DNA from 3 places in the Agrobacterium burrii genome. Region 1 is predicted to be linked to each of the others. Evidence: predicted binding sites of a transcription regulator. Region 1 holds the regulator's gene; each other region holds the start of a gene.
What was found. Region 1 encodes PhoB, which activates phosphate uptake and scavenging genes when phosphate is short. Its sites were predicted from a motif close to TGTCATNNANCTGTCAT; they were not measured.

Region 1 (4,187 bases):
GCAGGATTTGCAGGAATTCCTTGCTCGGCGCGCGAATACCACCCTCGCCCTGAATAGGCTCGATCAAAAGCGCTGCCGTCTCAGTCGTGATGGCGGCCTTCAAGGCATCGATATCGGCGAAAGGAACCTGATCGAAACCTTCGACCTTGGGGCCAAAACCTTCGAGATATTTCTGCTGACCGCCGGCAGCGATCGTCGCCAGCGTGCGGCCATGGAAGGCGCCTTCGAAGGTGACGATGCGGAACTTTTCCGGATGACCCTTTGAATAATGATAACGGCGCGCCGTCTTAATGGCGCATTCCAGCGCTTCAGCACCGGAATTGGTGAAGAACACCTTGTCTGCGAAGGTTGCCTCCGTCAGCCGCTTGGCGAGCTTTTCCTGCCCCGGCACTTCATAGAGGTTCGAGACGTGCCAGACCTTCTCGGCCTGCGTCTTGATTGCTTCCACGAGGTGCGGATGGGCGTGGCCCAGCGAATTGACCGCAACACCGGCTGCAAAATCCAGATATCGTTCGCCACTCTCCGTGAACAGCCAGACGCCTTCACCGCGCTCGAAGCGCAGGGGGGCTCTTGAAAACGTATCAAACAATGGCGCGCCGGCTTCGGCCATGGCTGTATCACTCCTTGCGCGGATGCGCTGTCATAAGGTTGTCAATAGGCTCGCGGGGTTATCCCTCGCCTGAAAATCAAAAATGCCGCCTCGCGGCGGCAGGGGCACTATTGTCAGTTCGTTTGCCGATGTCAACAAAAGTCCGCGTTTCCCGGGCTTCTCAAGCACTAGTAGGCAGCCGCGGGAGAGCCCCAAGGTGTTGCCTTTCTGACTCAACACCCCAGCAAGTTGGGGAAAACCGGAAAATCGATTCCAGATGATTCCCGCGACTCTTGCCACGGAGTCGGGCTGGCACTAGGTTAATCGCTAATTACTAGACTGCATTGCGGCGGAACTAGTCACCTAAAATCCGGTAGGAACCACGCTTGCGGCACACCCGCGAGACGGAGATGGATTCTGCCGAAATATACGCGACAAGCGGAGAAGCGGCATGAACTGGACAGACGAGCGGGTCGAGAAACTCAAGAAATTGTGGGCCGAAGGACTTAGCGCCAGCCAGATAGCAGCACAGCTGGGCGGCGTCAGCCGTAATGCCGTGATTGGCAAGGTCCACCGTCTCAATCTGCCGGGACGCGTCAAGGCTGGCGGACCGGTCACTTCGGCACGCTCCGCGCCCAAGCGCACAGCAGCACCTGCCCCGCGCGCGACAAATTTCGCGGGCCGCGTCAATGCGGCGCCGGCCCGAATTCTCACCCGTTCGAACGCGGCAACAGCGCTGCACGAAGAAATCGGCATCGAGACCGCCGAAGTTCTCGACTACGTTCCTTCTTCCAGAAATGTCGTTACGCCGATTTCCCGTCGCCTGACGCTGACGGAACTGACGGAGCGCACCTGCAAGTGGCCGGTCGGCGACCCGTTGAAGGATGACTTCCACTTCTGCGGTTGCGAGGCGCTGGAATCCTCGCCCTATTGCAAGTTCCATGCGAAGCTCGCTTATCAGCCGGTCAGTGAGCGCCGTAAGGCTTGAGTGTTGCGGCACGCATTCAGCACTCAAAAACTACGGGCCTTCTGGCCCGTTTTTTTTGACAAAATCAGGCCGGTTGGGAAATACGCCAGTGGCATGCCTGACCGTTTCCGCCATCACCGCCGTGTCTTGCCACACAATCCGGATACCCGCGGGCCGTCGATTGGCCGTTCAACGGATGGAGTTTCATTTTTAGGGAATGTTCAAAACCGAAAGGCCCGAAACCGGAATGGTGTCGGGCCTTTTTGATTTTTGGTCGGATTTTGTGCTCACTGAAGCTGCAAACCCGGCTTCGCTCAAGCTTCCATCGAATACCCGGCACCGCGGACGGTGCGGATGACATCCTGCATGTGAGAAAAATTAAGCGCCTTGCGCAGGCGTCCGACGTGAACGTCAACGGTGCGCTCATCGACATAGATATCATGACCCCAGACGCCGTCCAGCAACTGCGAGCGGGAGAACACCCGACCCGGAGATGTCATTAGGAATTCCAGCAGGCGGAATTCCGTCGGCCCAAGACGGACTTCGCGGCTTTTGCGGTGAACACGATGGGTTTCGCGATCCAGTTCGATATCGCCGCATTTCAGCACCGATGAAAGAACCTCGGGACGGGCGCGACGCAGCATCGCTTTGACCCGGGCCATAAGTTCCGGCGTCGAAAACGGCTTGACGACATAATCGTCGGCGCCGGTGGCAAGACCGCGCACCCGCTCGCTTTCTTCACCGCGCGCTGTCAGCATGATGATGGGCAGGCGTTCGGTTTCGGGCCGCATTCTCAGGCGCCGGCACAGCTCGATGCCGGAAACGCCGGGCAACATCCAGTCCAGGATGAGAAGATCCGGAATACGCTCCTGCAGCCTGATTTCCGCCTCGTCGCCACGGGGTATCGTGTCGACGTCATATCCCTCAGCCTCGAGATTGTAACGAAGGAGGACGCTCAACGCTTCCTCGTCTTCCACAACTGCAATCTTGGGCACCATATGCTGAACTCCGCAAGCTTCTGCTTGTCTGTTATTCGGTCACAGAACCGAGTGTGTTGGAACTATCGTCCTTCGGACGCTCGCCCTCCGGCTGGCTGCCGGTGGCCATGTAATAAATTGTCTCAGCGATATTCGTCGCATGATCGCCGATACGCTCAATGTTCTTGGCGCAGAACAAGAGGTGCGTGCAGGTGGTGATGTTGCGCGGATCTTCCATCATGTAAGTCAGAAGCTCACGGAAGAGCGACGTGTACATGGCGTCGATTTCCTCGTCACGCTCGCGGATGGCGTTGGCCTTCTCGGCGGAACGCGTGGAATAGACGTCAAGTACTTCCTTGAGCTGCACCAGCGCCAGTTCCGACAGATGTTCGAGACCGCGGGCAAGCTTGCGTGGCACGCCGGTGCCGGCAACCGCGATAACGCGCTTGGCAGTGTTCTTGCCAAGGTCGCCGACGCGCTCGAGATCGCCGGCAATACGCAGCGTGCCGATGATTTCGCGAAGATCGGCCGCGACAGGCTGCCGTCTGGCGATGGTGACGATGGCCTTGTCGCCGATCTCGCGCTCGGAATGATCGAGGATCGCGTCGTCGGAAATAACCTTCTGCGCCAGCGCAGCGTCGGAATTGACCAGTGCGCGCACGGCATCCGCGCACATCTGCTCGGCCAGACCGCCCATTTCGGCGATGCGGCGGGTCAGGAACTTCAATTCGTCGTCATAAGCGGACAGAATATGCGAATGGGTCGTTGTCTGTGTCATGGTCTAATCCTCCGGCTTGGCCTTCATGCACGTACACGCCAGCGGGGCACGGCAAAGGCACCAGTCTTGTTCGGTTTCGATAAAGCGCCGGCCGGAAATCAGCCGAAGCGGCCCATGATGTAGTCCTGCGTGCGCTGGTCGTCCGGATTGGTGAACATCTTGTCCGTTTCGTTTTCTTCGACAAGATGACCAAGGTGGAACATGGCGGTCCGCTGGGAAACACGTGCTGCCTGCTGCATGGAGTGCGTGACGATAACGATCGTATAGTTGGCGCGCAGTTCGTGGATCAGTTCCTCGACCTTGGCGGTTGCGATCGGATCGAGCGCCGAGCAGGGCTCATCCATCAGGATAACTTCCGGGCTGACGGCAACCGCGCGCGCAATACACAGACGCTGCTGCTGACCACCGGAAAGGCCGGTGCCGGATTCATGCAGTCGGTCCTTGACCTCATTCCACAAACCAGCCTTCTGCAGGCTCTGTTCGACGATCTGGTCCATATCCGCCTTGTTGCGGGCAAGACCGTGGATGCGCGGACCGTAGGAGATGTTCTCGTAAATCGTCTTCGGGAACGGGTTCGGCTTCTGGAACACCATGCCGACGCGGGCACGCAATTCCACGACGTCGATCGCCTGGTCGTAGATATCGTCGGTGTCGAGGGTGATCTTGCCGGTGACCCGGCAGCCATCGATCGTGTCGTTCATGCGATTCAAGGTGCGCAGGAAGGTGGATTTACCGCAACCGGACGGACCGATGAGCGCAGTCACCGTGTTCTCGCGGACATTGAGGTTAACGTCGTAAAGCGCGCGCTTTTCGCCGTAAAAAACCGAAACGTCCTTGCCGATCATCTTGTATGTAACTTCATTCATTTTCTTGTCC
Region 2 (4,187 bases), on a different contig from region 1:
AGGACTGGCCACACGATAACAGTGCATGGCAGGGCGGGGAAAAGCGGGGATGAATTTGCCTGACGTCAGTCGCCCTTGCGGGTGACGTGGTGGTGGAGCGCGGCGAGGTCCTGTCGCAGCGCCGCCAGTTCGGCCAGCACCTTCACGTCGATCTTTTCATGCAGCGACAGCACTTCCAGTTCCGACTTCAGGTTCACCTCGTAATCCTTGGCGGCCTCGAAACGGTCGCGGGCGGCCTGGCGGTTCTGTGACATCATGATGATCGGCGCCTGAATGGCGGCCAGCATGGAGAGCAGCAGGTTGAGGAAGATGAAGGGGTAGGGATCAAAGGCGCCTGTCGTCAGCACAATGGTGTTGATGATGGCCCAGACCACCAGGAAAAAGCAGAAACTGAGGATGAAACCCCAGGAGCCGCCGATCTTGGCGATGTTGTCGGCGAACCTGTCGCCAAGGCTTGCGCCGGCGGAAAATTCCGCATTGGTGTCGCGCGAGATCAGTTTTTTCTGGTGCGACAGTTCCAGAATGCGTCGCTCCACGTCGCCGATCTCGCGGGAGGAGCGTTTGAAATGCGAAGTGATGTAGTCGGAGATGTCTGACACGGTGTGTCTCCGGTTGCTGATGAGGTGCTTGCGCTCTGTGCGAGATAAACCCGCATGGCGGCGGAATTCAAACGATTTCCACCGCCATGCGGTTCAGCCGTTCCCGCTAAAAACCATCAGACGGCCGGCGTGCCCTGGTGTAGCCAGTTGAAGCCGGGGAAGAAGCGCTCGCGGCCATATTGCTCGCCGAACATCATGTCGAATTGCAGCAGGCGATAATCGCGCACCACGTCGGGAATGGAATTCGGGGCGATCGACCAGTCGGGCAGGGCCTTGCCGTCGGTTGCCACCAGCATATGCCGGTCGATGACGGAAAAGGCCTGCTGAACCTCGCCGAGCGTTCCCGTGTAGAACGGGTCGGAGAAACCGGCGGCTTTCACCACATGATAGGGCAGAAGCGCCGGGCTGATGGTGCCGATATTCTTGCGCACCCCCTTCTTGGAGGACCAGACGACGAGCGGCGTTTCATGCTCCTTTTTCATCACTTCCAGCGGTGCGCGGCGGCTGGCCACCATGCCCGGCATATAGCCGCTTTCCACATAGGTCTGGCCGAGCGGCGGCAGGTGATCGCCGAAGAGGACGATGATGGTTTCGCGGTCGCGCTTCTTGGCCCAGCGCATCAGTTTCAGAAGCGCATCGTCAGCCTCGGCCACGCCCTGCGAATAGGTAGCCAGCGCCTGCGATGCGGAAGGCGAAAGATCGCCCTCGACGCCGATGGTATCGACAGCGTAACGGCCCGCCTCGTAGGGGCCGTGTCCCTGCAGGGTGACGGCGAAGAGGAACAGCGGGTTGCGCGCGCCGTCGGCCGCCGCCATGATTTCGTCCATCAATGCATCGTCGGAGGCGAAGTTGCCGCGCTTTTCCATGGGCGGCAAAGTTTCTTCCGAGCGGAATTCCTCGAAGCCGAAATTTTTGTAGACCTCCTTGCGGTTCCAGAACCATTCCTGAAACGGGTGCATGGCGATGGCGGAATAACCTTCGCCGCGGAAGAAGCTGGCGAGCGAAGGCACCGGGCGGCGGATATATTGCTGGTACGGAATGCTGCCATAGGGGAGGAAGGCGTTGGAAAAGCCGGTCAGCGCCTCGAATTCCACATTCGCCGTCATGCCGCCGAACTCAGGTGAAAAGACGTTGCCGGATTGTTTGGCGCGGATGATCGGCATCGGATCGGCCGAGAGCTTCACGTTTTCAAGGCGGGTCGGATCCCACAGCGATTCGCTCATCAGCATGATGACATCAGGGTAATCGCCCTTGTTGGCGGCGAAGGCGGCTGGCTCCGAGGTTAGATCGGCGATGCTGTTTTCACTATATCCCTGCGGTGCCGAGACATTGGCCATGGGAATGTTGAAGGCGAAGGCCATCAGGAAGCCGTTATGGCGGTAGTTTTCCTGCTGATCCCACATCATGGGTATGATGTTGAGGCGATCACGCAGCCATGAATAATGCGAATAGTCCATCAGCGAGGCAAGGCCGGCAAGAAGCGGCAGCGCCAGTGTGAGCCCCCCAGCGCGTTCACGCCAGCTCAGTGACGGGGAATGGCGGCGCGCCAGCAGCCAGAGCGTCACGAGAGCCGTAATGGCTGCGCAGATGCCGAGGCCGACCAGCACTGCCGTCAGCGGTTGCGCCTTCAGCATGGTTGGCAGAAGCTCGAAAATCTGGCGGCCGAACAGCAGGTCGGAGGGATAAAGCGGATCGGAGAGATAGGTCTGTTTCTGCGCCGAAATCAGGCCCGTGAGAGCGCAGAGCGGCGCAACGGCGATGAGGGACAGGTAACGCCGGCCAAGGATCGCATCCAGCGCTACGAGCACGGTGAGCACAGCGGCGATGGTGGTCATGCCCGGACGGGCCGACGAGGTGAGGAAAGCACCGACATCATGGAGCGAACCGCGGGCGATCCACTCCAGCGCAACGACCAGCACGATGGATGCGACCGTCAGATTGGCAAGCGTATAGGCCGTGCCAGAAAGCTTCGAAAGGCTCCTTGTCCATGCAGGCGAAAAGACGAAACCAGCCTTTTCGGAAGCCGTTGTTTTTGGCGCCGAATCTCTCAAACTCATACTCCGGTATTTCAGGCAGCCGCCCAATCCGGGGAGGTGAATCGGGCGTCGCAAAAGTGTCATGTAACTGTCACATAAGCGCGATGAACGCGACATGAACTTTGGCGAAACTGGCGGGCAGGGCGATAACCTTAGCGTGAGCGTTATTCCGTTAGGTAAGGGCAGGGTGCTGCCGCATGCAATTGCCGCGTTGCGGAGCGGACACGGGCGCGGTATTGAAATGGCATGAGCGACAGACACGATATCCAGAACCATCTCCGGATTGCCGTCGGGCAGTTCAATCCGATCGTTGGCGACGTGGCGGGCAATCTCGCCAGGGCGCGTGAGGCAAGGGCCGATGCGGCAACGCAGGGCGCCGATCTCCTGCTTTTGACCGAGCTGTTCATTTCAGGCTATCCGCCTGAGGATCTGGTGCTGAAGCCGGCTTTCCTGAAGGCCTGCCTGAGGGCGGTGGAAGAACTGGCGGCCGAAACCGCCGATGGCGGACCGGGTGTCGTTATCGGTTTCCCGCGCCAGGGCGAGACAGGTCGGCACAATTCGGTGGCGCTGCTGGATGGCGGCAAGATCGTTGCGCTGCGCGACAAGATCGACCTGCCGAATTACGGCGAGTTCGACGAGAAGCGTGTTTTCGCCGAGGGTTCGATTTCCGGTCCGTATAATTTCCGCGGGGTCCGGATCGGCATTCCGATCTGCGAGGAAATCTGGAACGAGATGGGCGTGTGCGAGACGCTGGCCGAAAGCGGGGCGGAAATCCTGCTGGTGCCGAACGGTTCGCCCTATTATCGCGGCAAGCTGGATGTGCGCCATCAGGTGGCACTGAAACAGGTGATCGAGAGCGGTCTGCCGCTGGTTTTCGCCAACCAGCTGGGTGGGCAGGACGAGCTGGTATTCGATGGCGCAAGTTTCGGCTTCAATGCCGACAAGACGCTTGCTTTCCAGATGAGCCAGTTCGAGGCCACACTTGCCGTCACCGACTGGAAACGCACGGCGGAAGGCTGGCATTGCGAAAGCGGACCATTCTCGAAAATACCAGAGGGCGAGGAGGCGGATTACCGCGCCTGCATGCTGGGCTTTCGCGACTACGTGAACAAGAACGGTTTCAAGAGCGTGGTTCTCGGCCTTTCCGGCGGCATCGATTCGGCGATTTGCGCCGCCCTTGCCGTCGATGCGCTGGGCGAGGAGCGGGTGCGCTGCATCATGCTGCCCTACCGTTATACATCGGAAGAATCGCTGAAGGACGCCGCCGATTGCGCGAAAGCGCTGGGCTGCCGTTACGACATCGTGCCGATCGTTGAGCCGGTGGAAGGTTTCCTCTCGGCACTGTCAGATCTCTTCGAAGGTACGGAAGAGGGCATTACCGAAGAAAACCTGCAGAGCCGCACGCGCGGCACCATTTTGATGGCCGTGTCCAACAAGTTCGGCTCGATGGTGGTGACAACAGGCAACAAGTCGGAAATGTCGGTGGGTTATGCCACCCTCTACGGCGACATGAATGGCGGTTTCAACCCCATCAAGGACCTCTACAAGATGC
Region 3 (4,187 bases), 250 kb from region 1:
GCCCGCGCTGTTCCAGCCGCCGCGCCAGCACCTCCGGTCGGGCGACGATGTTCACCACCCTGAGGCGGGAAAAGGCGGAGCTGAACTCAGGCAAGGCCGAGCGGGAGCCGTTGGCGATGACCACGTCTCCCGCCTCAAGCTGGCGATAGACCGCAGCCGGAATGCCATATTTCAGCCCATGCGCCTGCCAGGAGACGGCGAATGCGCCCTCTTCCTGCAGCCGGTTGAACTCCTGCATCGAAACGGCATCGTGATTTTCGCCGCCCGCATCACCGCTGCGGGTAATGACCCGGCGGGTGAAGTGGAAGCCGGGCCGCCCGGACAATTGCGTTGCCGCATAGTCCATCAGCGTATCCTTGCCGGCCCCGCTCGGGCCGACAACCACGATCATCGTGCCAGGCGTTTTCTCGCGCCGGCTGTCTTCTCCGTTGCCGGTCATGCCACGCGCTTGCCCTGACGCCAGACCGAGCGGGTGACGGGCACGCCGTCTTCGCGGTGAACCCGAACCAGATCGGCCCGCAATCCCGTCGCGATACGGCCGCGATCAAGAAGACCAACCGTCCGAGCTGGCGTCACAGTGACCATACGGAGCGCTTCCGGCAGGGTGATGGCCTCCACCTGATCAGCGAGCAGGAACGGTGCGAAAAGCAGGCTGAACGGCACGTAATCGGAAGAAAGGACATCCAGCACGCCGATTTCGGCGAGATCGCGGGCGGCGATGTTGCCGGAGTGGGACTTGCCGCGAACGATGTTCGGAGCGCCCATCAAGACACTCATGCCGGCGCTGTGCGAGGCTTTTGCAGCCTCGACGCTGGTGGGGAATTCCGCCAGTTTCACGCCGTGACCAATGGCTTCGCCCACATGTGCTTCGGTGGCGTCGTCATGGCTTGCGACGGTGATGCCGCGCTTGGCGCAGCTGGCGGCCAGATAATCACGGTGCTTGGCGGAATATTCAGCCGATGCGGCCTGCCGCCGGCGCACGAACTCGGCAAAAGCCTCGTCGCTCAATCCGCGTTTCTTCTGATAATAGAAGATGTACTGATCCATCGACTGGAACTGGCGCTGACCCGGGGAGTGATCCATCAGCGAAATCAGCCGCACGCGCGGATCGGTTTCGAAGTCTTCGAAATGTTCCAGCACATCGGCGGAAGCGACCTCACAGCGCAGATGCAACAGGTGATCGGCGCGCAGGCGGTTCTGATCCGCCGCCGCTTCGATGGCATCAGCCATTTCCCGCATCTCGCCCTTTTTGAAACCGCCATCCTCGTCCGAGCCGAGCCGCAGGCAATCGAACACGGTGGTGATGCCTGATGACGCAACCTGTGCATCATGGGCCTGAATGGCGGCGATCTTATCCCAGATCACGCCGGGGCGCGGTGAGTAGTGTTGTTCCAGATGGTCGGTATGCAGTTCCACCAGACCCGGGATCAGAAAATCGCCTTCGAGATCTTCTCCGGTTTTGGAGGCGCCTTCGCTGATATCAGCAATCTTGCCGTCACGGATCAGAACGGATCCCAGAATAATATCGTCTTCCAAAACGATACGGGCATTGGACAGGGCGTGCTCGGTCATGGGTTCGCATCTTTCTTTGGCTGCTGGCCAAGCGAGTGCCAGCGGTGAACGGTAAAGGGCGCGCCGCGCGTTTCTTCAATGAACAAAGCGAGGCCGGAAATGGTGAGAGGCTGATCGACGAATTCGGCAAAACGCGCCGAAAGCACCTCATGCATGGCGGGCTGGTCGCCCTCGTCGATACGGCCGGTCAGCGTCATGTGAAAACGGAAGTCGTCCATGACATGCGGATAACCCCAGAGCGACAGATTCTGCCGCTGGCTTTCCGTCAGCATTTGTGGCCGCCGGCGGGCAATATCGGTCTCGGAAAGAGGCGCGCGAAACCGGTCGAAATGGTCGACGATCTCGGCGGCAAAATCCTGCAGCGGCTGGTAGGTCCGGTCTGGAATCAGCGCGAAAAACGGCCCGAGAGCGCCAACGACGACACGCGGAATATCGAAGGCCGACTGGCTTGCGGCAAAACCTTCGACAGCGGCGAGAAGCTCGGCCTCGCTGTATTTTTCGGCAAGCTCGAAAGGGGCTTTCAGGGTTGCGTGGAAACCGTAACGGCGGGGTTCTTCCGTCGTTTCCGCATAGGCGTCATGGTCATCATGCAGCGTACCGGAAAATGCATTGCGCCCAAGCCAGCGCGACGCTGCTTCAGTCAGCGGATGATCTTTAGCCGGAGAAAAATAGATGGCGTAGCGCACGGCAAGCACTCTTCAGTGTCATGGAAAACCAAGGATGAGAAGCTATTTGGCGTGACTCGCCCGCTTCCCGCAAGGTCAGGAGTGCGAGGTAATCGCTTTCCGTGACAGAATGATGATGCAGATGGAAAAAAGCACATTCGAAATGCGGTTAAGCCCCCGCACGCACCTTTGGGGCGCCCGGACCTCGGGGTGAATGCGTCAGGGACAAAAAACCGTCTTTGGGCGGGTGGTTTTATGGGGCGGGGAAAGGAAAGCCGTTACGGCCTTCGCATACAATCCCGCCCCTTTTAATGGCCTAGTGTTGCGTTTTTCCGATCAGGCGCGAACGCAGCGAATTGGAGATATGGTCGAACAGGAAAACGACGAAGAGGATGAGCAAAACCATATAGGCAACCTTGTCCCAGTCGGCATTGGTACCCATCGCTTCCAGCAGCTTCAGGCCGATACCGCCCGCACCCACCGCACCGATGATCGTGGCGGAGCGGGTGTTGCTTTCCCAGAAATAAAGCGACTGGGAAATGAAGACCGGCAGGACCTGCGGAAGCACGCCGAAACGATTGACGGCAATCGGGGATGCACCGACCGATTTGACGCCCTCGCGCTGCTTGTCATCGACATTCTCCAGCGCCTCGGCATAGACCTTGCCGAGCGCTCCGGTATCGGTGAAGAAGATCGCGGCGATGCCGGGGATCGGTCCGGGACCGAAGCTGCGGGTGAAGAACAATGCCCAGATCAACATGTCGATCGAACGCAGGAAGTCGAACAGGCGTTTCATGCCCCAGTTGGCGGCCCTGTTGGCTGTGATATTGCGGGCGGCGATGAAGGCGAGCGGCAGGGCAACGAGCGTGCCGAACAGCGTGCCAACAAAGGCCATGACCAGCGTCTGCATCAGCTTGGAAAGAATATCGGCATGCTGCCAGACGCTGTTATCGAGGAAATCATCGCCCATATGGCTGATATTGGAGCGCTCGGGATCGAGCCTTTCTCCCCATAGCGCCAGAGCCGCGAGTTCCCCATAGCCTTTGCCCCAGAATTCCGACTTGGTGTCGAACAGGAAGTTTGCCCATCCGAGGAAACGGCGCTGTACATAGACCTGACTGGTGCGGATTTCCGCCTGTCCGGCAAAACCATAATGGACGAGAACCTTGTTGCCGTCCTGCTGAATTTCTTCCGGCAGTTCCTCAGGCGCCCGCGCCTGCTCGCCATTGATGATGACGGGATAGTTCTTGCCGTCGACATAGACATCCACCCGGGTCGGCGTCACGTCGAGGCGGTTTTCCATGCCCGCATAGATCACGCTGTAGCCGCCATCCGGCAGCGGTTGCAACCAGTCGATCTTTGAGTCGACCGGATATTGCCCGCGGCTCGACCATTGCGGCGCTACTTTGCCGTCTTCGAAGCGCAGGCGCGGCTGGGCACGCCAGGAATACCAGTCCTGAATATAGCTTGAGGCACGATCCCAGCGGCCCTGCATGAAAGCCGGCCCGACGTTGAAGAAGAAAAAGCAGCTGATGAGATAAATGACGGCAGCGAGAATACCGACCAGCAGACCGTAACGCTGCATGAAGCCGCGTTTGAAAATCGCGGGATGCGCGGCGGTCAGCCTTTCGCGCTCGGCAGTGTTGAGAATGAAGCTGGAGGACATCAGGCCGCTCCCCGTCCGAATTCGAAGGATTGATGGCCGATCAGTCTGCGGCGCAGCCAGCTGGAAAACTGGTCGACGGCGATGATGGTGATCAGCAGCAGGATGATGATGGCATAGGTCTTGGAGGCGTGATCGTTGCCGATCGACAGCCGGAACACCTCGCCGATGCCGCCGCCGCCGACCGCACCGATGATGGTGGAGGCGCGCACGTTGATTTCGGCGCGCAGCAGCGCGTAGGAGACGAAATTGGGCAGAACCTGCGGCACGATGGCGAAGCGAACGCG

Region 2: JZX89_RS15485 (LTA synthase family protein) is a predicted target of PhoB. The motif match lies at 2,714-2,730, and genes of this name have one in related genera.
Region 3: JZX89_RS11345 (DUF1045 domain-containing protein) is a predicted target of PhoB. The motif match lies at 2,360-2,376, and genes of this name have one in related genera.

The regions. Positions count from the first base shown of each region.
Region 1 covers NZ_JAFLNA010000005.1:359,512-363,698, reverse strand. The annotation lists gene JZX89_RS12615 (aspartate aminotransferase family protein) at 1-610, opposite strand, end outside; gene JZX89_RS12610 (GcrA family cell cycle regulator) at 1,041-1,577, shown strand; gene phoB (phosphate regulon transcriptional regulator PhoB) at 1,871-2,554, opposite strand; gene phoU (phosphate signaling complex protein PhoU) at 2,586-3,311, opposite strand; gene pstB (phosphate ABC transporter ATP-binding protein PstB) at 3,410-4,187, opposite strand, start outside.
Region 2 covers NZ_JAFLNA010000008.1:17,926-22,112, reverse strand. The annotation lists gene JZX89_RS15490 (DUF1003 domain-containing protein) at 66-599, opposite strand; gene JZX89_RS15485 (LTA synthase family protein) at 716-2,656, opposite strand; gene JZX89_RS15480 (NAD+ synthase) at 2,882-4,187, shown strand, end outside.
Region 3 covers NZ_JAFLNA010000005.1:109,561-113,747, forward strand. The annotation lists gene phnN (phosphonate metabolism protein/1,5-bisphosphokinase (PRPP-forming) PhnN) at 1-439, opposite strand, end outside; gene JZX89_RS11340 (alpha-D-ribose 1-methylphosphonate 5-triphosphate diphosphatase) at 436-1,572, opposite strand; gene JZX89_RS11345 (DUF1045 domain-containing protein) at 1,569-2,267, opposite strand; gene phnE (phosphonate ABC transporter, permease protein PhnE) at 2,554-3,903, opposite strand; gene phnE (phosphonate ABC transporter, permease protein PhnE) at 3,903-4,187, opposite strand, start outside.